2 regions of the Pseudomonas sp. Marseille-Q8238 genome follow, and region 1 is predicted to be linked to the other one. Evidence: riboswitches for the same ligand, from Rfam matches in the RefSeq annotation. Region 1 holds a riboswitch; the other holds the start of a gene.

What was found. A riboswitch is a leader RNA that binds a small molecule or an ion and turns the genes downstream of it on or off. The one in region 1 is predicted to bind cobalamin.
Region 2: it holds a riboswitch for cobalamin, as region 1 does, so the genes downstream of both, ACWPW0_RS07710 (TonB-dependent receptor) here and cobO (cob(I)yrinic acid a,c-diamide adenosyltransferase) in region 1, are expected to answer to the same signal.

What each region holds. Positions count from the first base shown of each region.
Region 1 is NZ_CBCOPI010000001.1:1,540,912-1,555,984, forward strand. Features, by position in the region: gene ACWPW0_RS07095 (NAD-dependent deacylase) at 1-302, shown strand, start outside; gene ACWPW0_RS07100 (C40 family peptidase) at 372-1,028, shown strand; gene ACWPW0_RS07105 (C40 family peptidase) at 1,108-1,632, shown strand; gene ACWPW0_RS07110 (O-methyltransferase) at 1,629-2,291, shown strand; gene ACWPW0_RS07115 (four-helix bundle copper-binding protein) at 2,308-2,643, opposite strand; cobalamin riboswitch at 2,757-2,926, shown strand; gene cobO (cob(I)yrinic acid a,c-diamide adenosyltransferase) at 3,077-3,712, shown strand; gene ACWPW0_RS07125 (cobyrinate a,c-diamide synthase) at 3,712-5,007, shown strand; gene bluB (5,6-dimethylbenzimidazole synthase) at 5,004-5,651, shown strand; gene cbiB (adenosylcobinamide-phosphate synthase CbiB) at 5,648-6,556, shown strand; gene cobD (threonine-phosphate decarboxylase CobD) at 6,549-7,541, shown strand; gene ACWPW0_RS07145 (cobyric acid synthase) at 7,565-9,034, shown strand; gene cobU (bifunctional adenosylcobinamide kinase/adenosylcobinamide-phosphate guanylyltransferase) at 9,079-9,600, shown strand; gene cobT (nicotinate-nucleotide--dimethylbenzimidazole phosphoribosyltransferase) at 9,597-10,652, shown strand; gene cobC (alpha-ribazole phosphatase family protein) at 10,649-11,224, shown strand; gene ACWPW0_RS07165 (adenosylcobinamide-GDP ribazoletransferase) at 11,221-11,961, shown strand; gene ACWPW0_RS07170 (MarR family winged helix-turn-helix transcriptional regulator) at 12,041-12,454, shown strand; gene ACWPW0_RS07175 (MFS transporter) at 12,505-13,704, shown strand; gene ACWPW0_RS07180 (hypothetical protein) at 13,701-13,826, shown strand; gene ACWPW0_RS07185 (glutathione peroxidase) at 13,893-14,441, shown strand; gene ACWPW0_RS07190 (OmpP1/FadL family transporter) at 14,507-15,073, opposite strand, start outside.
Region 2 is NZ_CBCOPI010000001.1:1,656,390-1,671,462, reverse strand. Features, by position in the region: gene ACWPW0_RS07750 (purine-cytosine permease family protein) at 1-344, opposite strand, end outside; gene ACWPW0_RS07745 (iron-containing alcohol dehydrogenase) at 409-1,593, opposite strand; gene ACWPW0_RS07740 (aldehyde dehydrogenase family protein) at 1,604-3,097, opposite strand; gene ACWPW0_RS07735 (AraC family transcriptional regulator ligand-binding domain-containing protein) at 3,600-4,583, opposite strand; gene ACWPW0_RS07730 (DUF1302 domain-containing protein) at 4,801-6,033, shown strand; gene ACWPW0_RS07725 (DUF1329 domain-containing protein) at 6,043-7,377, shown strand; gene ACWPW0_RS07720 (DUF1254 domain-containing protein) at 7,437-8,822, shown strand; gene ACWPW0_RS07715 (AraC family transcriptional regulator ligand-binding domain-containing protein) at 9,132-10,184, shown strand; cobalamin riboswitch at 10,286-10,490, shown strand; gene ACWPW0_RS07710 (TonB-dependent receptor) at 10,600-12,762, shown strand; gene ACWPW0_RS07705 (ABC transporter ATP-binding protein) at 12,802-13,587, shown strand; gene ACWPW0_RS07700 (ABC transporter substrate-binding protein) at 13,584-14,558, shown strand; gene ACWPW0_RS07695 (FecCD family ABC transporter permease) at 14,555-15,073, shown strand, end outside.

The DNA.
Region 1 (15,073 bases):
GTGCCCGCTGCGCAGGGGTACTGCGCCCATCCGTGGTGCTGTTCGAAGAAAGGTTGCCGGAGGCGGCGCTGGGGAAACTTTACGACGAGCTGCGCAAGGGCTTCGATGTAGTGCTGGCCGTGGGCACTACAGCAAGCTTCCCCTACATCGTCGAACCGGTGATGCAGGCCAGAAAGACCGGGGGCTTCACGGTCGAAGTGAACCCTTCCAGCACCGACTTGAGCCGCTGGGTGGATGTTCGCCTGGAGGGGAAGGCGTTAGATGTTTTGCCGGCGTTGCTAAGTCACATTCCCGAGCATTGAATTTGCAATCTCGTTTATCAGACGGCATAGTCGCCCACTTGTTTATAACTATTCCACACGGTCGTGCCCATGCTAAAGCGCTTCGCACCCCTCGTGCCCATTGCACTTTCGGTCCTCCTGGTGGCGTGTGCCAGCCAGGCACCGCAGCCACAAGTCAGCGTGGCAGATTCCCGTTCCGGCTCCGGTTCTTCCTTCGTTTTCAGCCCGTCCACCGTTCAGGCCGAAGTGGCCAATGACGAGCTGAGTGTCGAGCAACTGGCAGAGTTCTCCGATCACAAGCCCTACGAGCTGCCGAGCTTCGCCGACAGCATCCTCGAACACGGCATGTCCCTGATCGGCACCAAATATCGCTTCGGTGGCCGCTCGGCGCAGACAGGCTTCGACTGCAGCGGTTTCGTCGGCTACCTGTTCAGCGAAGAGGCTGGCATCCAGCTGCCGCGTTCGACCCGTGAAATGATCAACCTGGATGCACCGCTGGTCTCGCGTACCGATCTGGAGCCGGGCGATGTGATCTTCTTCAACAACCGGGGTCGTGGCCGTGTCAGCCATGCCGGCATCTACCTGGGCGATGACCAGTTTATCCATTCCAGCAGTAGCCGTAGCGGCGGTGTACGGATCGATAGCCTGGACGACAGCTACTGGAGCCGCAGCTACATGGAGGCCAAGCGTGTGCTGGCCATGGCGCCGGACCACGACGCTTCGGTGCAAAAAGCGCCGCGTCGCTGATCGTTGTTTGCGGTTGCAGGGTTGCGCCTGCGCCGCAGTCTCGGCAGAGTGGGCGCATTCCGGCCAGGATCGCCCGCTCATGCATTTCACGGCTCGCTTTGCCCTGCTTGCCCTCGCCACGCTGCTGACTGCATGCGCTGGCAACGCCCCCGCCCCACAAACCCCTGTTGCGCCACCTTTCCCTACCGTCACCCATGACAGCTCCGCCGATGTGCTGATGAGTGCCATTGGCCTGGTGGGCACGCCTTACCGTTATGGCGGCAACACGCCGGACAGCGGTTTCGATTGCAGTGGGCTGATCGGCTATGTCTATCGCAACTCCGCCGGTATCCAGCTGCCGCGCTCGACACGGGAGATGATCGGCATCCGTGCACCGAGCGTGGGCCGTGATGCCCTGCAAAGCGGGGATCTGGTGTTCTTCGCCACCAATGGCGGCAGCCAGGTCAGCCATGCCGGCATCTATGTCGGCGAGGGGCGTTTCGTTCATGCGCCTTCCAGTGGGGGGACGGTGCGCCTGGACAGCCTGAGCAATGCCTACTGGCAGAAGTCCTACCTCAGCGCCAAGCGCGTGCTCAGCGCTTCCCGATTGGCCCAGCAGCCATGACCGGCCGCACCCTGGCGCTCGACGACGATCTCTACCGTTACCTGCTCGATGTGTCTCTGCGTGAGTCACCGCTGCTCAAGCGGCTGCGTGAGGAAACCGCGCACCTGTCGATGTCGCGCTGGCAGATCGCGCCGGAGCAAGGGCAGTTCATGTCGTTGCTGGTGCAGTTGACCGGGGCGCGACGTCTGCTGGAAATCGGCACGTTCACTGGCTACAGCGCCATTTGCCTGGCCTCGGCGATGCCCAGCGACGGGCAATTGATCTGCTGTGACCTGCCTGGCGACTACAACGCCATCGCTCGGCGCTATTGGCATGAGGCCGGCCTGCTCGAGCGCATTGACCTGCGCCTGGCGCCCGCACTGGAAACCCTGACGGCATTGGAGCGCGGCGGTCAGGGCGACAGCTTCGACCTGATCTTCATCGACGCCGACAAGGCGAATTACCCGGTTTACCTGGAGCATGCACTGGCGCTGGTGCGCCCGGGCGGGTTGATCCTGTTCGATAACGTGCTGTGGAGCGGCCGCGTGCTCGAATCGCAGCCAGACAGCGCCGACACGCGAGCCATCCAGTCGCTCAACCGCCGACTGAAGAGCGATGCGCGCATCGACCTGTCGCTACTGCCGATTGGCGATGGCCTGACTCTCTGTCGCAAGCGTTGAATAACGCGCCGGAGCATCAGGCTCCGGCGGCCAACGCCTCGCATTCCACTACGCAACGCAGGCAAGCCTGGGCGCATTCCTGACAGTGGTCGTGTTGGTGCTTGCCGCAGGCCTCGGCGCAGGCCTGGCAGGCGAGGGTGCACAGACGGCAGACTTCATCGACCAGCGGACTGTCGCGTGCCATCAGTACGGCGGCCAGCCGACACAGGTCGGCGCAGTCGTGGTCGCAACTGATGCACAGGGCCATATGCTGGATATCGGCTTCCTTGAGGCAGGCGGCAGCGCAGGTTTCACAGGCGATGGCGCAAGCGTTGCAGGACTGGATACAGGAGGCATAGCGTTCTCGGATCATCGGGCGTCTCCTCGTGGAGTGGCTGTTCTACCTGTCGACGCCGCCTGGCTGAGAGGGTTCGCCTGGTCTTCCCAACGGTCGCTCGATTGACCCGTAGGGCGGCCAGCCACTAAGCTGCGCGGCTTGTTCCAGGTGCCTGCCGCGTTGGCGCGAATCAGGTGAAACAGGGAAGCCGGCACACCGTGCTCGATTGCAGGTGACTCCGGCGCTGCCCCCGCAACGGTAGGTGAGGAAAACGTCACGCCTCACAAGCCCGGAGACCGGCCTGAAACGATCCACGGCAGTGCGGAGGGCGCTGCGGGTGGGTGAGTCTGCGAGGCTCATCGCCTGACCCTTTGCCTGTCTTCAATGAATAGTCCATGCGCGTGGTCTGTCTGGCCGGCGTGTGGCGCTTGCGCATTGCCTGCGCGAGCCCTGCTGAGAAAGGCCCGGCATGAGCGAATCGAGTGAATCCGCCTCCCGCGAATCGGCTGCGCGCGATGAGCGCCACAAGGCGCGTATGCAGCGCAAGAAGGCGCTGATCGACGAGAAGATCGCCCAGGCCCAGGACGAGTACGGCCTGCTGCTGGTGCATACCGGCAACGGCAAGGGCAAGAGCAGCTCGGCCTTCGGCATGGTCGCGCGGGCGCTCGGGCATGGCCTCAAGGTTGGCGTGGTGCAGTTCATCAAGGGCGCGGCCAGTACCGGTGAGGAGCGTTTCTTCCGGCGCTTCCCGGATGAGGTCAGCTACCACGTGATGGGCGAGGGTTTCACCTGGGAAACCCAGGATCGCCAGCGCGATATCGACAAGGCGCAACAGGCCTGGGCCGTGGCGGCGCAACTGCTGAACGACCCGCAGATCGGCCTGGTGGTACTCGACGAACTGAACATCGCCCTCAAGCATGGCTACCTGCAACTGGATGCGGTGCTCGCCGACATCGAAGCGCGGCCGCTGCTGCAGCATGTGGTGGTGACCGGGCGCGGCGCGCCAGCGGGCCTGATCGAAGCCGCTGACACCGTGACCGAGATGAGCCTGGTGAAACACGCATTCAAGGCCGGCGTAAAGGCGCAGAAGGGCATCGAATACTGATGACCCAGCCACATGTTTGCCCGGCCCTGCTGATTGCTGCACCCGCCTCGGGACAAGGCAAGACCACGGTGACCGCCGCCCTGGCGCGCTTGCATACGCGTGCTGGCCGGCGTGTGCGCGTATTCAAGTGCGGTCCGGACTTCCTCGACCCGATGATTCTGGCGCGTGCCTCTGGGCAGGACGTGTATCAGTTGGATCTGTGGATGGTGGGCGAGGAAGAGTGTCACCGGCTGCTCTGGGAGGCGGCGGGGCAGGCCGATCTGATCCTCATCGAAGGGGTGATGGGCCTGTTCGATGGTGCACCTTCGGCGGCCGATCTGGCGCGGCGTTTTGGCATCCCGGTGCTGGGTGTGATCGATGGTGCGGCGATGGCGCAAACCTTCGGTGCGCTGGCCCACGGCCTGGCGACCTTCCAGCCAGACTTGCCCTTCGCCGGAGTGCTGGCCAACCGCACGGGCAGCCTGCGCCATGGCGATATCCTGCGCGACAGCCTGCCGCCCTCCATTCACTGGTACGGCGCGCTCCCGCGCAGTGCCGCGGTCGAACTGCCAAGCCGCCACCTGGGCCTGGTCCAGGCCGAGGAATTGGCTGACCTTGATACCCGGTTGGATGCCGCCGCAGATGCGCTGTTGGCCAGTGCCGGGGATGTGCTGCCATTGCCGGTGACGTTCGCCGCGCCCCAGCCCGCATCGGTGCCGGCGTTGCTCGATGGCGTGCGCATTGGGGTGGCCCGCGATACCGCGTTTGCATTCCTGTATCAGGCCAACCTGGACCTGCTGCGTCAGCTCGGTGCCCACCTGGCGTTTTTCTCGCCGCTGCAGGACAGCGCCTTGCCGCCTGTCGACAGCCTGTACCTGCCCGGCGGCTACCCCGAATTGCACCTGCAGCAACTGGCTGGCAATCGGCCGATGGGCGAGGCGATCCGCGCGCACCATGCGGCTGGCAAGCCGATCCTCGCCGAATGCGGCGGCATGCTCTACCTGCTCGAACGGCTGACGGACAAGCACGGCGAAGCGGCCGACCTGCTCGGCCTGCTGCCTGGCAGCGCCCAGATGCAGACGCGCATGGCCGCCCTCGGCCTGCAGCGTGTGGCGTTGCCGGAGGGCCTGTTGCGTGGGCACACCTACCACCATTCACTGCTCGACTGCGCCCTGGAGCCCGTGGCCTGCGGCAGCAGCCCCAACCAGCGTCCGGCCGCCGAGGCGGTGTATCGCATCGGTCGCCTGACGGCCTCCTACATCCACTTCTACCTGCCGTCGAATCCTCAGGCCGCAGCCAGGTTGCTGCAGCCATGAGCGATCAGGCGTTCAGCGCCGCCGAGCGCGAAGCGGTGTACCGGGCGATTGCCGAGCGCCGCGACATGCGCCATTTCGCCGGAGGGGAGGTGGCACCTGAACTGCTCGCCCGCTTGCTCGAGGCTGCGCATCACGCACCAAGCGTCGGCCTGATGCAGCCCTGGCGCTTCATTCGCATCACCACGGCCGACCTGCGCGAGGCGATCCACGCGCAGGTCGAGGTCGAGCGCCAGCGCACCGCCGAGGCGCTCGGCGAGCGCAGCGATGAGTTCATGCGGCTCAAGGTCGAGGGTGTCCGCGATTGCGCCGAGCTGTTGGTGGCGGCACTGATGGACGAGCGCGAGGCACATATCTTCGGCCGCCGTACCTTGCCGGAGATGGACCTGGCCTCGTTGGCCTGCGCCATCCAGAACCTGTGGCTGGCAGCGCGCGCGGAAGGGCTCGGCCTGGGCTGGGTCTCGCTGTTCGACCCGCACGCCCTCGCCGACCTGCTGCACATGCCGCCCGGTAGCAAGCCGATGGCGATTCTCTGCCTGGGGCCGGTCACCGCCTTCTATAGCGAACCAATGCTGGTTCAGGAGGGCTGGGCTGCGCCGCGTCCCCTGGCCGAGCTGTTGTATACCGACCGCTGGGGGCAGCCATGAGCCTGGTGATTGCTACGCTGGCGGGTGTGATGCTGGACAGTGCCCTGGGCGAGCCACGGCGTTGGCATCCGCTGGTGGCGTTCGGCAACCTGGCGCAACGCATCGAGCGGCGCCTCAACAGCGGTGGTCACGGCTGGCGTAGCCATGGCGTCACAGGTTGGTGCATGGCGGTGCTGCCGTTGACCCTGCTCACGGTGTTGTTGGTGAGCCTGCCCTATGTCGGTTGGCTGGTCGACGTACTGGCCCTGTACGCTGCGCTTGGCCTGCGCAGCCTGGGCGAGCATGCCCAGCCGGTGGCCCAGGCGTTGCGTCTGGGCGATCTGCCGGAGGCGCGGCGTCGTGTCAGTTACATGGTCAGCCGGCGTACCGAAGAGCTGGATGCCACAGGTGTTGCGCGAGCCGGCACGGAGTCGGTGCTGGAGAACGGCAGCGATGCGGTGTTTGCCGCGCTATTCTGGTTTCTCGTGGCCGGTGCGCCGGGCGTGGTGTTGTACCGCCTGAGCAATACCCTGGACGCGATGTGGGGCTATCGCAACGAGCGCTTCGAACGCTTCGGCTGGGCTGCGGCGCGTATCGACGATGTACTCAATTACCTGCCGGCCCGCCTGGTGGCGCTGACCTACGCGCTGCTTGGCAAGACCGCGACGGCGCTGCGTTGCTGGCGGCGCCAGGCCCCGCAATGGGACAGTCCCAATGCCGGGCCGGTGATGGCGGCGGGGGCCGGTGCGCTGGGTGTGGCGCTTGGCGGTGCGGCGGTGTACCACGGCGAGCTGCATCAGCGCCCGACCCTGGGCGAAGGCCCACAGCCACGGGCGCGGGATATCGAACGGGCGATGAATCTGGTATGGGGCGGCGTGCTGCTGTGGCTGGCGCTGCTGGTAATCGGGAGTGTTTACCTTGCTTGAACACGGCGGACGCCTGCGGGTAGCGGCACAGCACTATGCAATCGACCTGGCCGACTGGCTCGACCTGTCCACGGGTATCGCCCCGTATCACGGCGCGTTGCCCGAGATTCCGCCTGCGGTCTGGAATCGCCTGCCGGAGCTGGAAGATGGCCTGGAGGCGGCGGCGCGTGATTACTACGGCGTGCCCAGACTCTTGCCCGTGGCCGGCTCGCAGGCGGCGATCCAGGCGCTGCCGCGTTTACGCCGCAACGCTCAGGTGGGCATCGTTTCGCCAGCCTATGCCGAACATGCCGAAGCCTGGCGCCGAGAAGGGCACCGTCTGCTGGAAATCAGCGAGGGCTCCGTAGCCCGCGCGCTGGATCGCCTGGATGTGCTGGTGGTGATCAACCCGAATAACCCGACTGGCCGGCGCATCTCGCCGCAGGTGCTGCTCGACTGGCATGCCAGCCTGGCTGCGCGTGGGGGCTGGCTGGTGGTGGACGAGGCCTTCATCGACTGCACCCCGGAGGAAAGCCTGGCTGCCCATGCCCACCTGCCGGGGCTGATCGTGCTGCGCTCGTTCGGCAAGTTTTTTGGCCTGGCCGGTATTCGCCTGGGCTTCGTCCTGGCCGAGCCGGCTTTGCTGGGCAAACTGAACGAGTTGCTGGGGCCCTGGAGCATCAGTGGCCCCGCGCGCCTGGTTGCCACGGCGGCGCTGTGCGACACCCATGGCTTGCGCCAGCAGCGCCAGCGCCTGCTCGGCGATGGCCTGCGCCTGGCGATACTGCTCAGCAGCCACGGCTTGCCGCCAGCGGGCGGTACCGCGATGTTTCATCTGGTGCTGCACGAGCAGCCGCCGCTGCTACACGACTTTCTCGCCCGGCGCGGCATTCTCGTACGACTGATCAATAATCCACCGGGCCTGCGTTTCGGCCTGCCGGGTGACGAGGCCGGCTGGCAGCGGCTGGATGCGGCGTTGCGTGCATTTGCGTTGGAGCAGCCATGAGCGCCCAAGTGCAGGCCACCCGGATGCGTGCCACCCGAGTGCGGGCCACCCTGATGGTGCAGGGCACCACGTCTGATGCCGGGAAAAGCACGCTGGTGACGGCGCTGTGCCGTTGGCTCAGGCGTCAGGGCGTGGCGGTGGTGCCGTTCAAACCGCAAAACATGGCACTGAACAGCGCGGTGACTGCCGATGGTGGCGAGATCGGTCGCGCCCAGGCGGTACAGGCCCAGGCCAGTGGCCTGGCGCCGCATACCGACATGAACCCCGTGCTGCTCAAGCCCAACAGCGACACCGGCTCACAGGTGATCATCCATGGCCGCGCGGTCGGCAACATGAATGCGCTGAGCTATCACGCGTACAAGCAGGTGGCGCGCGAGGCCGTGCTGGCTTCCCATCGGCGCCTGCAAGAAGCCTACGACGTGGTGATGGTGGAGGGTGCCGGCTCGCCTGCCGAGATCAACCTGCGCGCCAACGACATCGCCAACATGGGCTTCGCCGAGGCGGTCGACTGCCCGGTGGTTCTGATCGCCGATATCGACAAGGGCGGCGTGTTCGCCCACCTGGTTGGCACCCTCGAACTGCTATCGCCCAGCGAGCAGGCACGGGTGAAGGGCTTCGTGATCAACCGCTTTCGTGGCGATATCGCCCTGTTGCAACCAGGCCTGGACTGGCTGGAGCAGCGAACCGGCAAGCCGGTGCTCGGCGTGCTGCCTTACCTGCGCGATTTTCATCTGGAAGCCGAGGACGCCATCGACCGGCGCCAGGGTGACAAGCGCGGCGAGCAACTGCGGGTGGTGGTGCCGGTGCTGCCACGAATCAGTAACCACACTGATTTCGACCCACTGCGACTGCACCCGCAGGTCGACCTGCAGTTCATCGCGCCGGGGCAGGCGATCCCGGCGGCAGACCTGATCATCCTGCCCGGCTCGAAGAGCGTGCGCGCCGACCTGGCGTTCCTGCGCGTCAATGGCTGGGAGCGCGCGCTGCAGCGTCATCTCCGCTACGGCGGCAAGCTACTTGGCATCTGTGGTGGTCTGCAGATGCTCGGCACGCGGATCGACGACCCCCACGGGCTTGAAGGTGACGCCGGGCATAGCGCAGGTTTTGCCTTGCTCGATTTCGCCACGGTGCTGGAGCCGGAGAAGCAGTTGCGCACGGTGACAGGGCGCTTGGGCCTGGAACAGGCCGAGGTCACCGGCTACGAGATTCATGCGGGCGTCAGCAGCGGCCCTGGGTTGTCCAGCCCGGCGGTGGTGCTGGACGATGGCCGCGTTGACGGGGCGATCAGTGCCGACGGCCAGGTTATCGGCACCTACCTGCACGGTCTGTTCGAAACCCCGCAGGCCTGTTCCGCGCTGTTGCGCTGGGCCGGGTTGGAGCGGGTGGAGCAGGTGGATTACCACGCCCTGCGCGAGCGGGATATCGAGCGCTTGGCCGATCTGGTCGAGGCGCATCTGGATACCGGAAAGCTGCGGGCATTGTGTGGCCTGTAGGGTGATATCGCCTGCCAGGCCCAGCGTTTTGGAAGAAGTGAACCATGCATGAACTGATCCTCGGGGGCGCTCGTTCCGGCAAGAGCCGCCTGGCGGAAACGCTGGCCCGCGATAGCGGCCTGGCTGTGACCTATATCGCCACCAGCCAGCCGCTGGATGGCGAGATGAGCGAGCGTGTCCGGCAGCACCGCGCGCGTCGCCCGGATAACTGGGGGCTAATCGAAGAGCCGCTGGCGCTGGCACGGGTACTGCGTGAACAGGCAAGCAGCGAGCGCTGCCTGTTGGTCGATTGCCTGACCCTGTGGCTGACCAATCTGCTGATGCTGGAGGATGAAAGCCGGCTGCGTGGCGAGCGCGACGCGCTGCTCGACAGTCTGGCTGCATTGCCGGGACGGATCATTCTGGTCAGCAACGAAACCGGCCTGGGCGTAGTACCCATGGGGGAACTGACCCGTCGCTATGTCGATGAAGCCGGCTGGCTGCACCAGCGCCTGGCCGAGTGTTGCCCGCGCGTGGTGTTTACCGTCGCCGGCTTGCCCATGGTTCTCAAGGGAGCAGCGTTATGACCGTCTTTTGGTGGCAACACCCGTGCAAGACGCTGGACAGCGAGGCCAGCAGCCGCGCCCTGCAACGCCAGCAGCAACTGACCAAGCCGGCAGGCTCGCTGGGCCGCCTGGAACAACTGGCAGTCACTCTGGCCGGGTTACAGGGGCGGGATAGACCTGCCCTGAGCAAGACCTGGATTGCCCTGTTCGCTGGCGATCATGGTGTGGTCGAGGAGGGCATTTCGGCTTACCCGCAAGCGGTTACCGGGCAGATGCTGCACAACTTCGTCAATGGGGGGGCGGCGATCAGCGTGCTGGCCCGGCAATTGAACGCCGAGCTGGACGTTGTCGACCTGGGCACAGCTATCCCGCTGCCGCCGTTGCCCGGCGTGCGCCACCTGCAGCTGGGCGCTGGTACGCGCAACTTCGCCCGCGAGGCAGCGATGACGACTGCACAGTGCCAGGCCGCGCTGGAGGCCGGGCGGGACAGCGCACACCGCGCGGTAGCCAGTGGCTGTGACTTGTTCATCGGTGGCGAGATGGGCATCGGTAATACCACGGCCGCCGCCGCCATGGCCTGCGCGTTGCTGCGTCAGCCAGCGACCCTGCTGGTCGGGCCTGGCACGGGGTTGGATGTCAAGGGCGTAGCGCACAAGGCGCAGGTGATAGAGCATGCCTTGCGGGTGCATCAGGCGGTGTTGAGTGATCCGCTACAGGTCTTGCAGTACCTCGGTGGGTTCGAGATCGCCGCGCTGACGGGTGCCTATCTGAGCTGCGCGCAGGCGGGTGTGCCGGTGTTGGTCGATGGCTTTATCTGCACGGTAGCTGCCCTGTGCGCCGTACGCCTCAATCCGGGCGCGCGCGACTGGTTGCTGTTCGCCCACCAGGGGGCGGAACCCGGGCATCGCCAGGTGCTCGAGGTGTTGCAGGCCGAGCCTTTGCTGGAACTGGGCTTGCGCCTGGGTGAGGGCTCGGGCGCGGCATTGGCCGTGCCTTTGCTGCACATGGCTTGTGCCCTGCACGGGCAGATGGCGACCTTCGCCGAAGCCGCCGTGGCGGATCGTCCGGCATGAGCCTGCGCCTGGACCTGTTGCGACATGGCGAGACCGAGCGTGGCGGCGGCTTTCGTGGCAGCCTTGACGATGCCCTGACCGATACCGGTTGGGCGCAGATGCGCCAGGCGGTCAGCGGGCTGGCGGGGTGGGATGCCCTAGTCAGCTCGCCCTTGCAGCGTTGTGCGCGCTTCGCCGATGAACTGGCGCTGACCCGCGGATTGCCGCTACAGCTGGAGCCCGGATTGCAGGAGCTGCACTTCGGTGCCTGGGAAGGGCGCAGTGCCGCCGAGTTGATGGTCGACAGCGAGCGTGAGCTGGGCCTGTTCTGGAACGATCCCTACACTTTCACGCCACCCGAAGGCGAGCCGCTGGTGCGCTTCGAGGCACGGGTGCTAGCTGCCCTGGCCAGGTTGCAGGCGCAGCATGCGGGCAAGCATCTGCTGCTGGTTACCCATGGCGGGGTGATGCGTCTGCTATTGGCGCGTGCCCGTGGTTTGCCACGTGAGCACTTGCTGCAGGTCGAAGTGGCTCATGGCGCGCTGTTCAGCGTTCTGGTGGATGATCGGTCAGGTCTGCAGGAGCTGAGATGAAACTGCCCATTCCCCTGCTGATCGCCTTGCAGTTCCTCACCCGCTTGCCGGTACGTTTGCCAGGTATGCCGCAGGCAGTTGAACTGGGTCGCTCGGTGTTGTGGTACCCGCTGGTGGGTGTGCTGATCGGCGTCCTTCTGCTGCTGGCTCATGGGTTGCTCGATGGCGCGCCGTTGCTATTGCATGCCGCGCTGCTGCTGGCACTCTGGGTGCTATTGAGTGGCGGGCTGCACCTCGATGGCCTGGCGGACAGTGCCGATGCCTGGGTGGGTGGCTATGGCGATCGTCAGCGCACCCTGGAGATCATGAAGGACCCCCGCAGTGGCCCGATTGCCGTGGTCGTGCTGGTGCTGGTTCTGTTGCTCAAGTTCGCTGCGCTGGTCGCCTTGCTCGACAAGGGCGCCTGGGCGGGTTTGTTGCTGGCTCCGTGGCTGGGGCGCAGCCTGTTGCCGGCATTGTTCCTGAGCACGCCGTATGTTCGCTCCGGTGGTCTGGGAGCAGCCATCAGCGAGCACTTGCCGCGTGAGAGGTTGCCGCTGGTGTTGCTGGTCAATGCCGGGCTCATGCTGTTGCTGGGTTGGAGTGGGGTCGTGGCGCTGATTGCGGCCGGGGTGATGTTCGCGTACGTGCGGCGGAGTTTGATGCAGCGTCTGGAAGGCACCACAGGCGATACCGCTGGCGCCTTGCTGGAGCTAGTCGAGTGCTCGGTTTTGCTGGCCTTGGCCTTGTTCATCTGAGTGAACGGTGTGGAGGGGCGTGCACGAAAACTGTTTACCAGGCTTGTGTTTGGCTAAATGCGGGTATATACATCTATTTATGTTGAAGACTCATTGCTTGTGTACCAAGTTGCGTCGGGCCACCCGTGGGGTGACCCGAATCTATGACGACGCGCTGCGTGATGTCGGGCTGAATGTTGCGCAGTTTTCCCTGCTGCGGCATTTGCAGCGGCTCGATCAGCCGAGTATTTCCGTGCTGGCCGAGGCCATGGGGCTGGACCGCAGCACCATGGGGCGCAACCTCAAGCTGTTGCAGGAAGAAGGACTGATCAGCTTGGGTGAAGGTACCGACCAGCGCAGCCGCGTGGTGCAGCTCACTACGCAGGGACACCAGCGCCTGGAAATGTCCATTGAGCCCTGGCAACAGGCGCAAGTGCAGTTGGCGCAGTACCTGGGCGAAGACAAGCGCGAAGTCTTGATGCTGTTGCTGGATGATCTGGAAGTCATCGGTTAATTTTTCCTGAGAAATGGGTATATACCCGCAAAGAGGTTGAAATGAGTAATCTGTGGCGAGCAAGTTTCTGGGTATTGCTCGGTGGTTCGTTGATCCTGGCGCTTTCCTTGGGCATTCGGCATGGCTTTGGCCTGTTCCTGGCGCCGATGAGTGCGGAGTTCGGCTGGGGGCGCGAGGTGTTCGCCTTCGCCATTGCCCTGCAGAACCTGATCTGGGGATTGGCCCAGCCGTTCACCGGGGCGGTGGCGGATCGCTTTGGGGCACTCAGGGTGGTGATCATCGGTGGCCTGCTGTATGCGCTGGGTCTGCTGCTGATGGGCTTGTCCGATTCGGCGTTGTCCCTGTCGTTGAGTGCTGGTGTGTTGATTGGCATCGGCCTGTCCGGGACCTCGTTCTCGGTGATTCTTGGTGTGATTGGCCGCGCGGTGGCACCTGAACAACGCAGCATGGCCATGGGTATTGCTGCTGCAGCTGGCTCCTTCGGTCAGTTCGCCATGCTGCCAGGGTCATTGGGGCTGATCAGTTGGCTCGGCTGGTCGGCAGCCTTGCTGGTGCTCGGCTTGATGGCGGCGTTGATCGTGCCGCTGGCGGCCATGTTGAAGGACCGTCCCTTGCCGCCGCAGGAGGGTGAGCAGAAACTCATCGAGGCCTTGCGTGAAGCCTGCGGGCATTCGGGCTTCTGGCTGCTGGCGCTGGGGTTCTTCGTCTGTGGTTTCCAGGTGGTGTTCATTGGCGTGCACCTGCCGGCCTATTTGGTCGATCAGCACCTGCCTGCCCTGGTCGGTACGACGGTGCTGGCGCTGGTTGGCTTGTTCAACGTATTCGGCACCTATATTGCCGGCTGGCTGGGTGGGCGGATGTCCAAGCCGCGGTTGCTGACCGCCTTGTACCTGCTGCGCACGGCCGTGATCGTCGCATTCGTTTATTCGCCACTCACTGTGTGGAGCGCCTATGCCTTCGGCGTCGCGATGGGGTTGTTGTGGTTGTCCACCGTGCCGTTGACCAATGGCACGGTGGCCACGCTGTTTGGCGTGCGCAATCTGTCGATGCTGGGCGGTATCGTGTTCTTCTTCCACCAGATCGGTTCGTTCCTCGGCGGTTGGCTGGGGGGCTATGTGTACGACAAAACGGGCAGTTATGACCTGATCTGGCAGATTTCCATCGGCCTGGGTCTGGTGGCCGCCGTGCTCAACTGGCCGGTGCGCGAGCAGCCGGTGGCACGCCTGCAAGCGGCGGGCAGTGCGGCGTGAGTACTCGCCGTCTGGGCTGGGTCAGCCTGCTGCTTGGCGCGGGCCTGGTGATCGCACTGGTCATCTGGGGCTGGCGGCAGGGGGGGCTGGCCTTGCTGCAACTGGGTATGAGCCTGTGTTGAGCATTGCCGCTGCCTGGCAAGGCGAGTAGCGTGGTCCACCTGATCGAATTGAAGAAAGGTGGTGCCATGTTCACGCGTCTGTCCTTGAGTCTCCTGGCAGGTCTGTTTGCCTCGCAGCTGATGGCGGCTGATTGTCCGCCGCTGTTGCAGGGTGAGTTGCAGCAACTGCGCTCCAAGGAGCAGATCAACCTGTGCGAGCGCTTTGCCGGTAAGCCGCTGGTGGTGGTCAATACCGCCAGCCATTGCGGCTTCGCACCGCAGTTCAAAGGGCTCGAAGCGCTGTACCAGCGTTACAAGGAGCAAGGTCTGGAAGTGCTGGGCGTACCGTCCAATGACTTCAAACAGGAAGCCAGTGACAGCAGCGAAACGGCGACCGTGTGTTACATCAATTACGGCGTGACCTTTGCCATGAGCGAGCCTCAGCCCGTGCGTGGTTCCGATGCGATACCGTTGTTCCGTGAGCTGGCCGCGCAAAGCAGTGCGCCACGCTGGAACTTCTACAAGTACGTGGTGGGTCGCGACGGCAAGGTGATTGCCAGCTTCTCCAGCATGACCAAGCCGGATGATCCTGAGCTGATCAAGGCGGTCGAGCAGGCGATTGCCAGCCAGCCTTGATGCCCTAAGTCTGCACTCACAAAAAAGCCGGGCATTGGCCCGGCTTTTTCATACCTGCGTGTTGTTCAGAAACGATAGCTCAGCTGTGCGCCCAGGCCGTGTGCGCTGTTCTCGTAGGTGGAGCTGTAGCTGCCTTTGCCCGGGTCGTTGTGGTTGATCTTGGTGTCTTCTTCCCACAGGTAGGAGTAGGCCAGGTCAACGGTGATATCGGCGGTAGGGCTCCAGGCGGCGCCAACGCTGATGGCGGTACGGTCACCGGTAGGAATGCGCGGCGAGCGGTCGGTATTGTTGGTCGGGCTCTGGTCGAAGGCCAGGCCGGTGCGCAGGGTCCATTGCTGGTTCAGCTTGTAGGCGGCGCCGAGTGCATAGGCCCAGGTGTCGTGCCAGTTCTGTTCTTCGCCGATGGTGCCGAAGTTGGCAGCCGCAAGGCCTGCCGGCACGCCGTCGTTTTCCACCACGATGGATTTGAGGCGGCTCCAGCGGGTCCAGGTGCTACCGGCGTAGACCGTCCAGCGGTCATCCAGCTCATGGGTGATGGAGACGTCGACGGATTCCGGTGTGGTCAGGTCCAGCGAAGCATCGTATTTGCCGTAGGCGTCGATCCCGCCGAGCAAGGCGTTGCCGCCGGAAAT
Region 2 (15,073 bases), 120 kb from region 1:
ATCGCCACCAGGTACACCAACAGCGCCCCCAGGTAGCCGAATTGTGGACGCGACTGGATCAGCTGCGGCAGGCCCATCTGCGGGCCCTGGGTGGAGTGGCCGGCCATGAACAGCGTACCGAAGGCACAGCCGAGGATGATCGCCACGGCCGACCAGAACAGGTTGGCCCCCATGCCAACACCGATGATGCCGACCGCCAGCGTGGTCAGGTGGGCTTCACCGCAGAACCAGATCGGCCACAAGTGCCAGGCCTTGCCGTGCCGTTCGGCCAGGGGCACGTAATCGATGGAGCGGGTTTCGAGGTTGAGACGTCCTTTGGACGTGGTTTCACTACTGGATGACATGGTCATTGCACCTTTCTTATTGGTCTTGGCATCAGGGCACACAGGGTGGAACGGGACCCGCAGCTCAGCTGCGGGCGTTATCGATGGCTTGCGTGAGCAGCGCCTCCAGATCGCTCAGAGAGCTGTCTCGTGGGTTGGTCTGACGGGCCGGATCGGCGAAGGACTTGCGCGCGATATCAGCCACATCCACCTGTTTCACACCGAGTGCGGACAACGACTTGGGAATGCCAAGGCTGTCGAGTTTGGCGCAGACGGCGGCATAAAAGGTCTCGAAACGCGCATCCGGCAGGTCAAGCACCTGGGAGATCGGCTTGAGGCAGCGCGCGATCTCCTCCTGATTGAAGCGCAAGACCACCGGCAGGATGATCGCGTTGGTCAGGCCGTGGTGGGTGTTGTAGCGCGCACCGACCATGTGGCTGAGGGCATGCACCAGGCCCAGGCCCTTGAGGAACGCCACGCCGGCCAGGCACGAGCCGATCAGCATCTTGCCGCGCGCCTCGAGGTCCCGGCCCTCATTCACGGCGGTGTCGATGGAGTGCCAGAGCAGGTCCAGCGCCTGCAGCGCCGCCCCGTCGCAGAGCGGGTTGAAGCTCGGTACGAAGTAGGCTTCCAGCGCATGGATGATGGCGTCGAAGCCGGTCCAGGCAGTGAGGTTGGCCGGCAGGCTCTGGGTCAGTTCGGGATCGAGGATCACCGCCGCCGGGCGCGCCAGCGGATGCCAGACGCAGCCCTTGATGCCACGCGAGGTGTCCGTGAGCATGGCCGTGCTTTCGGTTTCGGCACCGGTGCCGGCGGTGGTCGGGATGGTGATCACCGGCGGGAAATCCGCCGCGCTCAGGCCTTCGGGCACCGGGCAATCGAAATCGAACTGCCACAGGTCGACATGCTGCTGGCGGGCGATCAACGCCACCGCCTTGCCGCCGTCCAGGCCGCTGCCGCCACCCAGGGCGATCACGCCGTCGGCGTTCCAGTCCTGATAGGCCTTGGCCCCGGCCTTGACCGCATGGTCGGTGGGGTTGGGCTCGATGCCGCCGAACAACCCGCAGGCCAGGCCGTCGTCATTGAGCAGGTTCTGCAGCTCGGCCACGAAGGGCAGGTTCAGCGAGCCCTGGTCGGTCACGATCAGCGGCCGGGTGATGTTGAACTGACGGCACAGCGCGACCAGTTTGCTGCGCACGCCAGGGCCGTATTCCATCGGCAGTGGAACGGTCCACGTCTGATGGTTGAGAGGAGACAGATTGCTTTGCACGAAACTCACCTTAACCGCAGCGGATGATGGTTGATTTCAACTCGGTGTACTTGCTCAGCGCGTGAGCGGAGTTGTCCCGACCATTTCCGGATTCCTTGAAGCCACCGAACGGGAAGTTCATGTCCACCAGTTCGTCATAGCAGTTGCCCCATACCGTCCCGGCCTTGAGTGCGCGGGTCGCGGTACGCAGGGTGTCGATGTTCGAAGACCACACCGCCGCGGCCAGGCCGTACTCGGTCTGGTTGGCAATGGCGATGGCCTCTTCGAGAGTGTCGAAGACGATGACCGTCAGCACCGGGCCGAAGATTTCTTCGTTGGCGATACGCGCATTGGCGTCGGCGAGGAAGATGGTCGGCTCCAGGTAGGCGCCCTCGCCCGCCAGCGACAACGCATTGCCGCCCGCCAGCAACCGGGCTTCCTGCTTGCCGATGTCGATGTAGCGCGCCACTTGCTCGAACTGGATGCGGTCGATGATCGAGCCGGTGACGCTCTGTGGGTCCAGCGGATGGCCCGGCTGGTAGCCCTTGGCCGCTTCGATCAGTTCCGCGATCAGCTCGTCGGCCACTGCTCGCTGCACCAGCAGACGCGAGCCGGCACTGCAGATCTGTCCCATGTTGGCGAAGATGGCGGCAGCAGCCGAGGCAGCGGCACGCGGGATATCCGGGCAATCGGCCATGACGATATTGGCCGACTTGCCACCCAGCTCCAGCCAGACGCGCTTGAGGTTGGACGACGCGGCATTGGCGGCGATCTGGCGACCGACCTTGCCGGAACCGGTGAAGGCGATGCAGTCCACATCCAGGTGCAGGCTCAGTGCGCGGCCCACGCTGCCGTCACCAGGCACTACGTTGAACACGCCAGCCGGGATACCGGCTTGCAGCGCCAGGTCGGCAATGCGCAACGCCGTGAGCGGCGATTTTTCCGAGGGTTTGAGCACCACGCTGTTGCCCGCAGCCAATGCCGGGGAAAACTTCCAGGCGGCCATCAGCAGCGGGTAGTTCCATGGCACCACGGCCGCGACCACGCCCAGCGGCTGGTGCGTCACGGTGCCGAAGAACTGCGGATCGATAGCCGGCACTTCGCCGTGCACCTTGTCCACCAGCTCGGCGAACCATTCCAGGCAATAGATCGTGCCAGGCAGATCACCGCCCGTGGTGTCACTGATCGGCTTGCCGCTGTCGAGGCTTTCGAGCAGGGCCAGCTCTTCTAGGTGGGCCTGCATCAGCGCAGCCCATTTGAGCAATACGGCTTTGCGTTCGCGGGGCGGCAGATCGGCCCAGACGCCGGCATTGAAGCTGCGACGTGCGGCGGCTACCGCAAGATTGACATCGGCATCGGTGCACGCGGCAACGGTGGCCAGCGGCTGCCCATCGATGGGGCTGTACGAACAGAACGTCGCACCCTTGCAGGCATCGACGTAGGCGCCGTCGATGAAGGCACGGCCTTCGATCTGCAACGTTTCACGCTTCTCGAACCAATAGGCACGGTCTTTGACTTGCGTCACTGCAACACCTCGTTTTGTTCTTTTCAGGCTGCGGCGATGCTAGATCATACTGAAAACTCATTCAATAGAAGCGAAAGCCATTATTGAAAATAAATTCAGTAGTAGGTTCCACGGAAAAATCAGCAAGAGAAGTGCCTGAGGCCTTGTAGGGCGTGGCATCCAGCAGATATGGAGAGGGGCCGATCGACAGGCCAAGCCTGTGCCGTTCATCAGGTAATTGCGCATGGGGCTGCGGAGAAAGCGGATGCAGAGACGCTCGCGAACGGAAAATTCGCGGCTTCATTCAGAGAAAAAATCTGCCTACCGAAGAGAGATACAGAAGCAGCCTGATGGAGAAAAATGCTATGGCCTGGTCAGCGGAGCGAGTGTCGCTGGAAATGTGCAGATCGTTGCCGTCGGCTGATGGCAATCGTTCAGCTCATGCACACCCCGTGTGCAAAAAGCCGGAGCGCAAGGCGGCGCCCGCAAGAGCCAGCATGGCTCATCGGACCTGTAACACGCCCTACTCCGGCAACGCACTGCCCACTGCATGGCCACTTATACCGTGCCGCTCGCGATAGGCACTGGGCGTCATGCCATACCAGCGGCGGAAGACGCGCTGGAAACTGCCCGGTTCTTTATAGCCGAGCTGCTCGGCGACCCTTTCCAGGCTCATGTTGGCATCCTGCAGCAGGTCCTGGGCCAGGTAGCGACGTTGCAGGTCGACCATGGCGCTGAACCCCCAGCCGTCGCGCGACAAGGTGCGTTGCAAGGTGCGTGGTGTCAGGTGCAAGCGTTCGGCAATGGCGTCGGCGGTGATGTCATGGGCCAGGCCAGACAGCACCGCATCGGCCACCAGCTCCAGCACCGAACCACCGGCGGTTTCCTGGGCATACTCTTCCAGCGCCTTTTCCAGGGCGCGCTGCACGGCCTGGTTGCCTTCCGGGCGCTCGCTGCGCAAGGCCTGCACGTCCATCACCAGCTCATTGTGTGGCTGACCGAAACGCACGGGGATACCGGCGCCCTGGAGCCAGGGCTCCGGGTTGGCAGGTTCGGGGCGGTGCAGGCGCAGCTCGACCAGCGCGCCAGGCGCCCCTGGCAAACTCCTCATGTGCTGGATCTGCCGAAACGCCCAGTAGTCCATCTCTTCCGCCGCCGGCAACAGGCCATGGTTCGGTAGCAGTGCGCTGTACAGCAGCCCATCACGCTCGTATTGACGCAGTTCGAGGTGGCCGGCAACCAACGGCCAGTAATGTTCCAGGGTCTGCAAGGCTGCCAGGCGCGATGGCAGCAACAGCATCAGGTAGCCCAGCCCCAGCAACTGCCCCGGAGCAAAACGCGCCGCCGCGATCCCGATGGCAGGATCGTCGCAGAACGCGCGTACCACCTCCCAGAAACGCCGCACCAGAAAGGCCGGTAAACGCAGGTTGGGCTGGCGCAAACTGGCCAGCCGCACCCCCCAGGCACTCTGCACTTCATCCAGGTCGATGCCGCGGCTTTCGAGCATTTGTACTGCCGCAAGGATTATGGTGGGGCATAACGAGGCCCTATTACGGTGTTCGGGGAAACTTTTTGTCGGCCACTGCCTCATCGACTCCAACGCATTTCTCCCATAGTTCCTGCACCCACCGGTCACCGCCGGCTGCGGCCAATGATAAGGCTGACATCTTGACGCGTCAGCCCATTGATGCTCACGGGCATACCACAACAATTACAACAGGTGAATTGACGGCATCAACGCCATCAACCCGCTGGACGCCTCCGCGTTCAACCGCCCTGGGGTAGAACTCAAGGAAGGCCAGCTGCCGGTCGAGATGCTCAGCTTCAACTATGACCTCAGCGACAGCCTGAGCCTCGAGGGCTTCTACCAGTACAACTTCCGCCCCACGGTACTCGATGGCTGTGGCACCTTCTTCTCGATCAGCGACAACACCCAGGAAGGCTGTGCAATGACCGAAATGCTGATCGGTCCGGCGGGCAACGCCACCACCGATCAGCTCATCGGCGCCCGTGTCTATGCCAGCCGCGCGGGCACCAAACACCCACGCGATACCGGCCAGTACGGCCTGGCAGTGCGCAAGACCATCAGCTCATGGAACGATGCCGAGCTGGGCCTGTACTACGCCAAGTACCACAACCGCACACCGAGCGTTAACGGCACCGTGGTCACCAGCGCTTCCCTGCCCACGGGCACATACAGCACTACCTATGTCGAAGACATCCGCCTCTACGGCATCAGCCTCAACGGTGTGGTCGGCACTACGGCGGTATTCACCGAGCTGAGCTATCGCCCCAACCAACCGCTGAACTACAACGGTTCCGATGTCGTTGCCGTGATTGCCGGAGCCGGCGCCAGCACACCGATCTACAACGGCGTGTCGCCTGCCCTGGGCAGCGAGTTCGAGGGCTATGCGCGCAAGAAAGTCTGGCAGTACAGCCTGGGGGCGACCGACAGCGTGAGCAACATCCTCGGTGCCGAGAAGTTCATCTGGGCCGGCGAAGTCGGCGCCAACTGGATCGACGACCTGAACCCGAACAAGGAGCGCTTCGGCCGCGCCGCCCTGTTCGGCCGTGTGCAGAACAACGGTGCCGCCTGCTTCGCTGCGGCTCCGGGCGGGCTGAACGCGGGCCAGGCAGCGAAGAAGAACGCCGACTACTGCAACACCCACGGCTACTTCACCGGCTTCTCCTGGGGCTATCGCCTGCGTGGTGCGCTTGCCTATGAAAGCCTGATCCCGTCCACCGTCATTACCCCGGCCATCAACTTCCGCCATGACGTGGAGGGCTACGGCCCGAACTTCCAGGAAGGGCAAATGGCAGCAGGCGTCTCGCTGACCTTCGACTACCGCAACAACTACTCGCTGGAGCTGGCCTACAACGACTTCTTCGGCAGCAACAAGTTTTCCACCATCGATGACCGCGACTTCGCCTCGGTCACCCTGAAAGCAAGTTTCTAAGGATCAGCCATGAAGATATTACCTCTCGCTCTGACCCTATTCGCACTGAGCCCACTGGCTCAGGCCAAGCAGAACGACCCGTCGCTGTTCGACACGCAGCTCACCCCCATGGGCGCCGAACGCGCCGCCAATGCCGACGGCAGCATTCCGACCTGGGACGGCGGCATGGCCCCTGGCGCGGCAGCCGTGAGCGCCAATGGCGACTATGCCGATCCGTTCGCGGGTGAAAAGCCCTTGGTCATCATCGACAAGAGCAACCTGGCGCAATACAAGGCAAACCTCAGCCCCGGCCAGCAGGCGATGTTCGCCCGCTACCCCGAGTACCGCATGCGTGTATTCCCCACGCACCGCAGCGCCCGCCTGCCGCAGAAGTACTACGACGAAAACCGCGCCAACCTGAGCAAGGTCGAGCTGACCGAGCATGGCTATGGGCTCAAGAACTACATGTTTGGCGTGCCATTCCCGCAGCCCACCGAAGCCCTGGAAGTCATGTGGAACCACATGACCCGCTTTCGCGCCGGCTCGGTGCGCCGCGAGCTTGCCTCTGCCACCGTGCAGGAAAGGGGTGACTACACCCTCGTTGTCTACGAAGCCCTGAGCGGCTTCCGCGAGAACCTCACGGATGTCGGCCCGAACGACAACATCCTGTTCTACAACCGCATCCTGACCCGCTCGCCGTCGCGTTTTTCCGGTGAGGTCACCCTGGTCCAGGAGCCGCTCAACCAGGTGGCAGAACCCCGCTCCGCCTGGCAGTACATCCCCGGTCAGCGCCGCGTGCGCCGTGCACCGACCGTGGCGTACGACAGCAGCGCCCGCTACAGCTTCGGCCAGGTGACCAACGACAGCGTCGATGGCTACAACGGCGCGCCGGATCGTTATGACTGGAAACTGATCGGCAAGCAGGAGCTGCTGGTCGGCTACAACTCCTACCAGTTGGCAAGCAAGAGCGTGAAGTACGCCGATATCCTCAAGCCCGGCCATATCAACACCGACCTCACCCGCTACGAGAAACACCGCGTGTGGGTGGTCGAGGCCAACCTCAAGCCAGGTGCCCGTCACGTCTACGCCAAGCGTCGCTTCTACCTCGATGAAGACACCTGGCAGATCATGGCGTCGGACATCTACGACAGCCGTGGCGAGCTGTGGCGCAACTACGAGTCCTACATGGTGCAACAGCATGACCTGGAGCTGCCGCTGACCGCCATGGAGGCGACCTACGACATGATCTCCGGCCGCTACGCCGCCAACATGATGACCAACGAAGCGGCGAAACGGATGGAGGTCAACTTCCCCGTCAGCAAATCCGAGTTCACCCCTGCACAGCTCAAACGTCTGGGCAAGTGAGTCAACGCATCCGGGGTCGGATGGCCCCGGTATCTCGCGTCTCGTCAGGAGATTCAACCATGCAACGTTCCACCAAACTCCGCTGGGGCCTCGGCCTCGGTGCTGGCGTCCTCGTGGCCGGCGCCCTGGCCGGCAAGGCCGTACTCGATCACGCTCAGGCCACCGCCCAAGGCTATCTGTTCGGCTATCCACTGGTGCTCATGGAAGTCACCCAGCGCTACATGATCGAAGCCAACAATGTCCCGCTCAACCGGATGCATCACATGCGCCAGTTCCCGGACGCCAGCTTCCGCTCCGTGGTTTCGCCCAACGCCGACACGCTCTACTCGACCGCCAGCCTCGACCTGAGCAGCGAGCCGGTCGTCATGCACATCCCGGATATGCAGGGCCGCTACTACATGATGCCGATCATGGATGCCTGGACCAACGTGTACGCCTCCCCTGGCTCGCGCACCTATCCCGACGGCCCGCGTGACTACCTGATCGCCGGTCCGGGCTGGAAAGGTGAAGTCCCCCCTGGCATGGCGCTGCTGCAATCGCCGACCAACCTGGCCTGGATGATCGGCCGGATCACCAGCAGCGGCCCATCCGACTATGCCGAGGTTCACGCCCAGCAGGACGGCATGAGCATCACGCCGCTCAGTGCCTGGCTGGGCACCGGCGCGCCGAAGCAGGCCGTAGCGTCGTGGCAGCCACCTGCCATCGACAAGCGCGCCCCGGACCAGCAGCTACCGAAATGGTCGTCCACGGAGTTCTTCACCACGGTCTGCAACCTGATGCGCGCCAACCCGCCGCGCAGCGCTGACGCGCCCGCCCTGCAGCAACTGCGTGACGCCGGCCTGCTCACCGATACCTGCACGCTGGACCAGTCGCCACTGCAACAGCTTGGGACCTGGATCGGCTACCGCAAGGTGATCGCTGCGCTGAACGACACCGACAACCTGATCGGCAAGATGCCGTCCTACAATGGCTGGCGCGTTCCTTACGACATAGGCGAATACGGCACGGACTACCCACGCCGCGCGATGGTCGCCAAGTTCGGCCTGGGCGCCAACCTCAACGAGGACGCCATCTACCCGTCCCTGCGCCGTGACACCGAAGAGCGACCGCTGTCAGGTGAATACCGCTATGTGCTGCACTTCGACAAAGCCCAACTGCCAGCGGTAAAGGGATTCTGGTCGCTGACGCTGTACGATCAGAATCAGTTCTTCGTGGCCAACCCGATCAACCGCTTCGCCATCGGCGACCGCGACAGGCTGCACTACAACGCCGACGGCTCGCTCGACCTGTACATCCAGGCCGACGCCCCGACGCAGCCGGAACAAATGGCCAACTGGCTCCCGGCACCAAAAGAAAACTTCAACATCATCCTGCGCCTGTACTGGCCTGAGCAGGCCATTCTCGACAAGAGCTGGCAGCCACCGGCCATCAAGCGCCTCGATTGACGCCCTTGCGCCCCGACTCATCATCGGGGCGTTTTTTTGTGGCCCAAGAAGGCAGCTAAGGACGTTCGACGTTTGCGTTTCATGACGCGCCGACTGGTGGGCTGAAGCCCACCCTACGCGGGTTGCCAGATCTGTAGGGTGGGCTTTAGCCCACCAACTGCGGTGTCCGCAATTGCCTTAATCCGGCCCTTCATGTCGAAACGGCAACGGCCCCTAGCCCTCACTGTGTCCCTGCCAACGTAGCCGGTTTGCTGCCGATAGCCCTGCGGATTAGAGTACGTGACCACCACACGACTGGTTCGTGCCCCCATGCCTCGATCGTCCTTCAATCTCTCCGATGCCGTGACCAGCACCACGCTGGCGACGGTCGTGCGTGCCATTACCACTACTTTGCGCCTGGACTACGGCATCGACCCCATCCCCGTGCTGCGCCATGTAGACATTGCACCGCAGGTTCAGGAAGACAATGAACTGCGCCTGCCGATGATCCGGCTCAAGCCCCTGTGGGATTACTGCGTGGCGCTGACCGGCGACCCGGCGTTCGGCCTGAAGGCCTCCCGCCACCAGTGCCCTTCCGACCTGCACGGCATCGATATCGCACTCAGCAGCAGTGCCACGCTGGGCGAATCGGTGAAGCGCTACATGCATTACCTGATCCTGCTCAGCAACGTACCGCGCAGCGAGCTCTATCAGGACGAACACGGCGACTGGCGCCTGGAGTTCACCCAGATCAGCGGGCCGCTTCCGGCCATGGCCGCGCGTGATTACTTCATGGCGATGCACCTGCGCCTGTTCGAAAAACAGACGGGAGTGCCTGCCGATCAATTCCTGCGGCGCCTGGACTTCATCAGCCCCGACCCCGAGAGCCGCAGCTACTGGTCGAGCATGAAGGTACCCGTCACCTTTGGCCAGGAAAGCTCGGCGTTGGTATTCAAGGCCGAAGCCTGGGACATGCCCTCTCCCGGCGCCAATCCACGCCTGCTCGCCCAGGTCGAACAACCGATCCTGGCCTACCTCGCCGAGTGCGGCATGCCGCTGCCCCTGAGTGCCCTGCGCGCACGTCTGGCCGATATGCTGGGTGGCCCGGTAAGCCTCGAGCAGTTGGCCGAGTCCCTGCAACTGCCCGTCAAAACCCTGCACGACTCCCTCGAACGGCAGGGGCTGAACTTCGCCCGCCTGCTCGACCAGACCCGCGAAGAGCTGACACTGACCTTGCTGAACGACCCCGCCCTGCTGCTCAAGACGGTCGCCAGCCGCGTCGGTTTCAGCACGTCCAGCGGCCTGATCAGGGCCTTCGTACGCTGGCGCGGCTGCACGCCCAACCAGTATCGCCGCCAACTCGAAACGGCCAAGGACGCCTGAGCCTTTCCTCTTGCAGCCAATCGCAAGGCTGAAATCCGTGTACGCAAAAAACATCCTGCAAAGCGGCTCCTCGCGTTGACTCGATTGACGTTCGATGATCAGATGCCCGGCTGTTTTCAGGTGCCCCCTGCCGCCGTGCATGGGGTGAAACGGGAAACCGGTGCGTCATCTCCATGACAAGTCCGGTGCTGCCCCCGCAACGGTAAGCGAGCGATGCATTCGACAGACCACTGTGCTTCGGCATGGGAAGGTGAATGCCTCATGACCCTCGCAAGCCCGGAGACCGGCCTGAGACGTTGTTTGGCAAACCCGCGGTGGGCGGGCGCAGGCCGGTTTCCGTGGGCTTTCTGCGCCTGCGGTTCCCTATGCGTTGTTCCCTCCGGGATTCATTCATTCCTGCATTAAGTGGAACGACATGTCCCGTAATTCCCTGTTCCAGTTCCTGGCGCGCAACTCCCTGCGTGCTGGTCTGACTCCTTTGGTTGCGCTTTCCCTGCCTAGCATCGCGGCTACCCAGGAGCCCGCCGACAAGGTATTGGCCCTGCCCTCGACGGCGATCACCGACACCGCCGACCAGCAGGCCGAACGCCCTGACCTGCACACCCCGCTGCCTGCCGGCTCGCGCTTGGGCCTGAGCGCCCTGAAGACCCCGGCCAGCGTCACCAGCATCTCCGGCGACGACGTACGCAACCGCAACAACGCCACCATCCAGCAAGCCGTGACACGCTCCCCCGGTATTTCCTACATGGGGGCGGTCGGCAATGGCGGGACCGCACTGGCGGCACGCGGCTTCACCGGGCACACCTCGGTCATGCAGCTGTATGACGGCACCCGCCTGTACATCGGCGCCGGCACCGTGACCTTCCCGGTCGACACCTGGTCGGTGGAACGCATCGACGTGCTGCGCGGCCCGGCCTCCGTGCTGTATGGCGAAGGCGCCACCGGTGCGGTCATCAATACCGTGTCGAAAAAACCGTTCAGCGGCGAGATCCGCAACCACCTGCGCGTTGGCTACGGCTCCTATGACCGCCGCCAGACCGCGTTCGACAGCGGCGGCTCGCTAGACGATGCCTGGAGCTATCGTTTCACCCTCAACCAGCAAGCCAGCAATGGCTCGGTCGACCGTGGCGACTCGAAGAGCCTGGCCATCAGCGGCGCCCTGCGCTGGGACGCCAATGACGACCTCAGCTTCACCCTCGCCCATGACTATGGCGATATCGAGCCCCCGTCCTACTTCGGCACGCCCCTGGTCAACGGTCACTACCGTGAGAGCCTGCGCAAGAAGAACTACAACATCGCCAATGCCGATAACCACTACAACGACCAATGGACGCGGCTGACCACCGACTGGCAGATCACTGACGCCCTGAGCGCCAGCAACCAGCTGTACTTCCTCAAGACCAATCGCTACTGGCGTAACGCCGAGACCTACAGCTGGCTGCCGGGTGACAGGGTGGAGCGCAAGGGCTACTACCGCATCAAGCACGAGCAGGAGCAGATCGGCGATCGCCAGACGTTCACGCTGAACCACCACCTGTTCGGCCTGGACAGCAAGACGGCGGTTGGCGTCGATTACAACTCGATCCGTTTCGTGCGTAACCACGACTTCAGCAACACGTCCAGCAGCAGCGTTCCGCTCTCGCAATCCGGTGGTGGCGGTTACCTGAGCAACGCCCCTTACGCACCGGGCGAGCACAGCCAGATCAAGCAGTTCTCGCTGTTCGCGGAAAACCAGACACAACTGTTCGAGCGTCTTTCGCTGGTCAGTGGCATTCGCAAGGACCAGGTGCACCTGGACCGCGACGACCTGCTCAAGAACACCCGCAGCGACCGCAGCCTGAGCGGTGGCAACTGGCGTCTCGGCCTGGTGTTCTCCGCTACGGATGATTTGTCCCTCTATGGCCAGTACGCCACCAGTACCGATGGCGTGAGCAACCTGCTGACACTGGGCGTTGCCGACCAGCAATGGGACCTGACCGAAGCCAAACAGACCGAGATCGGCCTCAAGCAGCAGTTCCTCGACGGCCGCGGCGAGTGGACCCTGGCGGCTTACCATATCGTCAAGAAAAAGCTCATCAGCCGCGACCCGATCAACCCCACCATCAGCCAGCAGGTTGGCCAGCAGTCTTCCGATGGCCTGGAGGCCTCCCTCGAGCTGAACCTGGCTCATGACTGGCGTCTGTCGGCCAACGCCGCCTTCGTGCGCGCCGAGTTCGACGACTTCAACGAGACCGTCGCCGGCGTCGCCTATAGCCGCGATGGCAATCGTCCGTCCAACGTGCCGCGCCGAACCGCCAACCTGTGGCTGAGCAAGGACTTCGGCCAGGCCTTCAGCGCCGGAGCCGGTGCGCGCTATGTCGACGCCCGTTATGCCGACAATGCCAACACCCTGGTCGTGCCCAGCTACACCGTGGTGGACGCCAATTTCGATTGGCATGTACAGCGTGACCTGACCCTGGGGCTGCAGTTGAACAACCTGTTCGACCGCCAATACGCCACCACGTCCGGCAACGCCGGCAGACAGTGGCTGATGGGCGAACCGCGCTCGTTCTTCGTCACCGCTGATTACAGCTTCTGACCGTGCTGCGGGCGCCTCGGCGCCCGCTCTGGAGCCCGTATGTCATCCCTGATGCTCAACGACCTGTCGTGGGCCGCGACCCAGGCTCGCGGCCAGCCGCACTGGTTGCTGCAGAACATCGACCTGCAGGTTGATGAAGGCGAATTCGTCGGGCTGATCGGCCCCAACGGCAGCGGCAAGACCAGCCTGCTGCGCTGCGCCTATCGGTTCAATCAACCGACTGGCGGCAGCGTGACACTCGACGGACAGGACCTCTGGCAACAGACGCCACGCTGGAGTGCGCAACGCATTGCCGTGGTGCTGCAGGAGTTCCCCCAGGAATTCGGCCTGAGCGTGACCGATGTCGTCGCCATGGGCCACACGCCACACAAGGGGCTGTTCGACAGCGACACCGCAGACGATGCTGCCCGTGTCGTGCAAGCCTTGCACAACGTTGGCCTGACCCCGGCGGCACACCACGCGTTCGCCACGCTGTCCGGCGGAGAAAAACAGCGCGTGCTGCTGGCCCGTGCCCTGGTGCAGCGTCCAGGCCTGCTGATTCTCGACGAGCCGACCAACCACCTCGACCCGCGCTATCAACTGGAACTGCTGCGCCATCTGCGCCAGCTGGGCCTGAGTACCCTGGCCAGCTTCCACGACCTCAACCTGGCTGCCGCCTTCTGCGACCGCCTGTATGTCATCGCCGGCGGACGCATCGTCGCCCACGGCACGCCCAGCGAGGTACTGACCGCCGAGCGCCTGCTGCAGGTCTTCGGCGTGCACGCCCTGGTCGACGCCCATCCGCTCGCCGACTGCCCACGCATCACCTGGATTCCCCACCCATGAACACACGTTGTCTGTTCAGCCTGCTGCTGGTCCTGCTCGCCCTGCCCGCCGCCACCAACGCCAGCGAGTACCCGCTGACCCTGCGCAGCTGCGACCGCGAGGCGACCTACAGCAAACCGCCGCAGCGCGCGGTCAGCCATGACATCAACATGACCGACATGCTGATCAGCCTCGGCCTGCGTGAACGCATGGTGGGCTACACCGGCATCACCGGCTGGAAAGCCGTCGACCCGGCACTGGGCGAGGCACTCGGTGACATGCCCGAGCTGGCCAGCCGCTATCCCTCGCTGGAAACCCTGCTGGACGTCGACGCCGACTTTTTCTTCGCCGGCTGGAGCTACGGCATGCACGTCGGCGGCCCGGTCACCCCGGACACCCTGGCGCCCTTCGGCATCCCTGTTTACGAACTGAGCGAGTCCTGCTCACGGATCATGGCCCAACGCTCAGCCAGCCTCGACGACCTGTACCGTGACCTGCTCAACCTGGGGCGAATCTTCTCCGTGGAGCCCCGCGCCGAGCAGCTGGTGGCCGGCATGCGCGAGCAGGTGGCCGCCGTACGTGCACGCCTGGCCGATGTGCACGACACACCCAGTGTCTTCCTCTACGACAGTGGCGAGGACCGCCCCGGTACGTCGGGACGCCTGGGCATGCCGCAAGCGCTGATCGAGGCCGCCGGCGGGCGCAACATCATGGACGATGTCGCGGCCAGTTGGACGCAGGTCAACTGGGAAAGCGTGGTCGAACGCAATCCCGAATACATCCTGATCGTCGACTACGGCTCACGCACCTGGCAGCAGAAGCGTGACTTCCTGCTGCAGCACCCAGCCCTGCAAACCCTCGATGCCATCCGCGAGCAACGTTTCATCGTGCTCTCGTACCTGCAGGTAACACCGTCAGTGGTCAGCGCCGACGCCGTCGAGCTGATTGCCCGTCACCTGCACCCACAGCAATTCGCCGAGGCCCGGCCATGATGCTGATCCGCACGACGGCGGCTTATCGGCTGCTGGTTCTCGGCTTGCTGGGCTTGCTGCTGGTTTCCTGCGTCAGCGCCCTGGCCTTTGGCCCGGCGAGTGTGCCGCTGGGCAACGTGTGGGGCATTCTTGCTCAACAGGTGGGGCTGAACGTCGATGCGGACTGGAGCAAGGGCCAGGAACATATCGTCTGGCTGATCCGCGCCCCGCGGGTGCTGCTCGGCGCCCTGGTGGGGGCCGGCCTGGCGCTGGTCGGCACTGCGCTGCAGGCCGTCACCCGCAACCCGCTGGCCGACCCGCACCTGCTCGGCGTCAGCTCCGGCGCCGCCCTTGGCGCGGTGCTGGTGATGCTCTACCTGGGCGACTTCATCGGCGTGTTCAGCCTGCCGCTGGCGGCCTTCATCGGCGCGGCGGGCAGCATGGTCCTGGTGCTCGCGGTGGCCAGCCATGGCGGCCGCCTGGAAAGTGACCGCCTGCTGCTGGCCGGCGTGGCGGTGTCCTTCGTGTTGATGGCC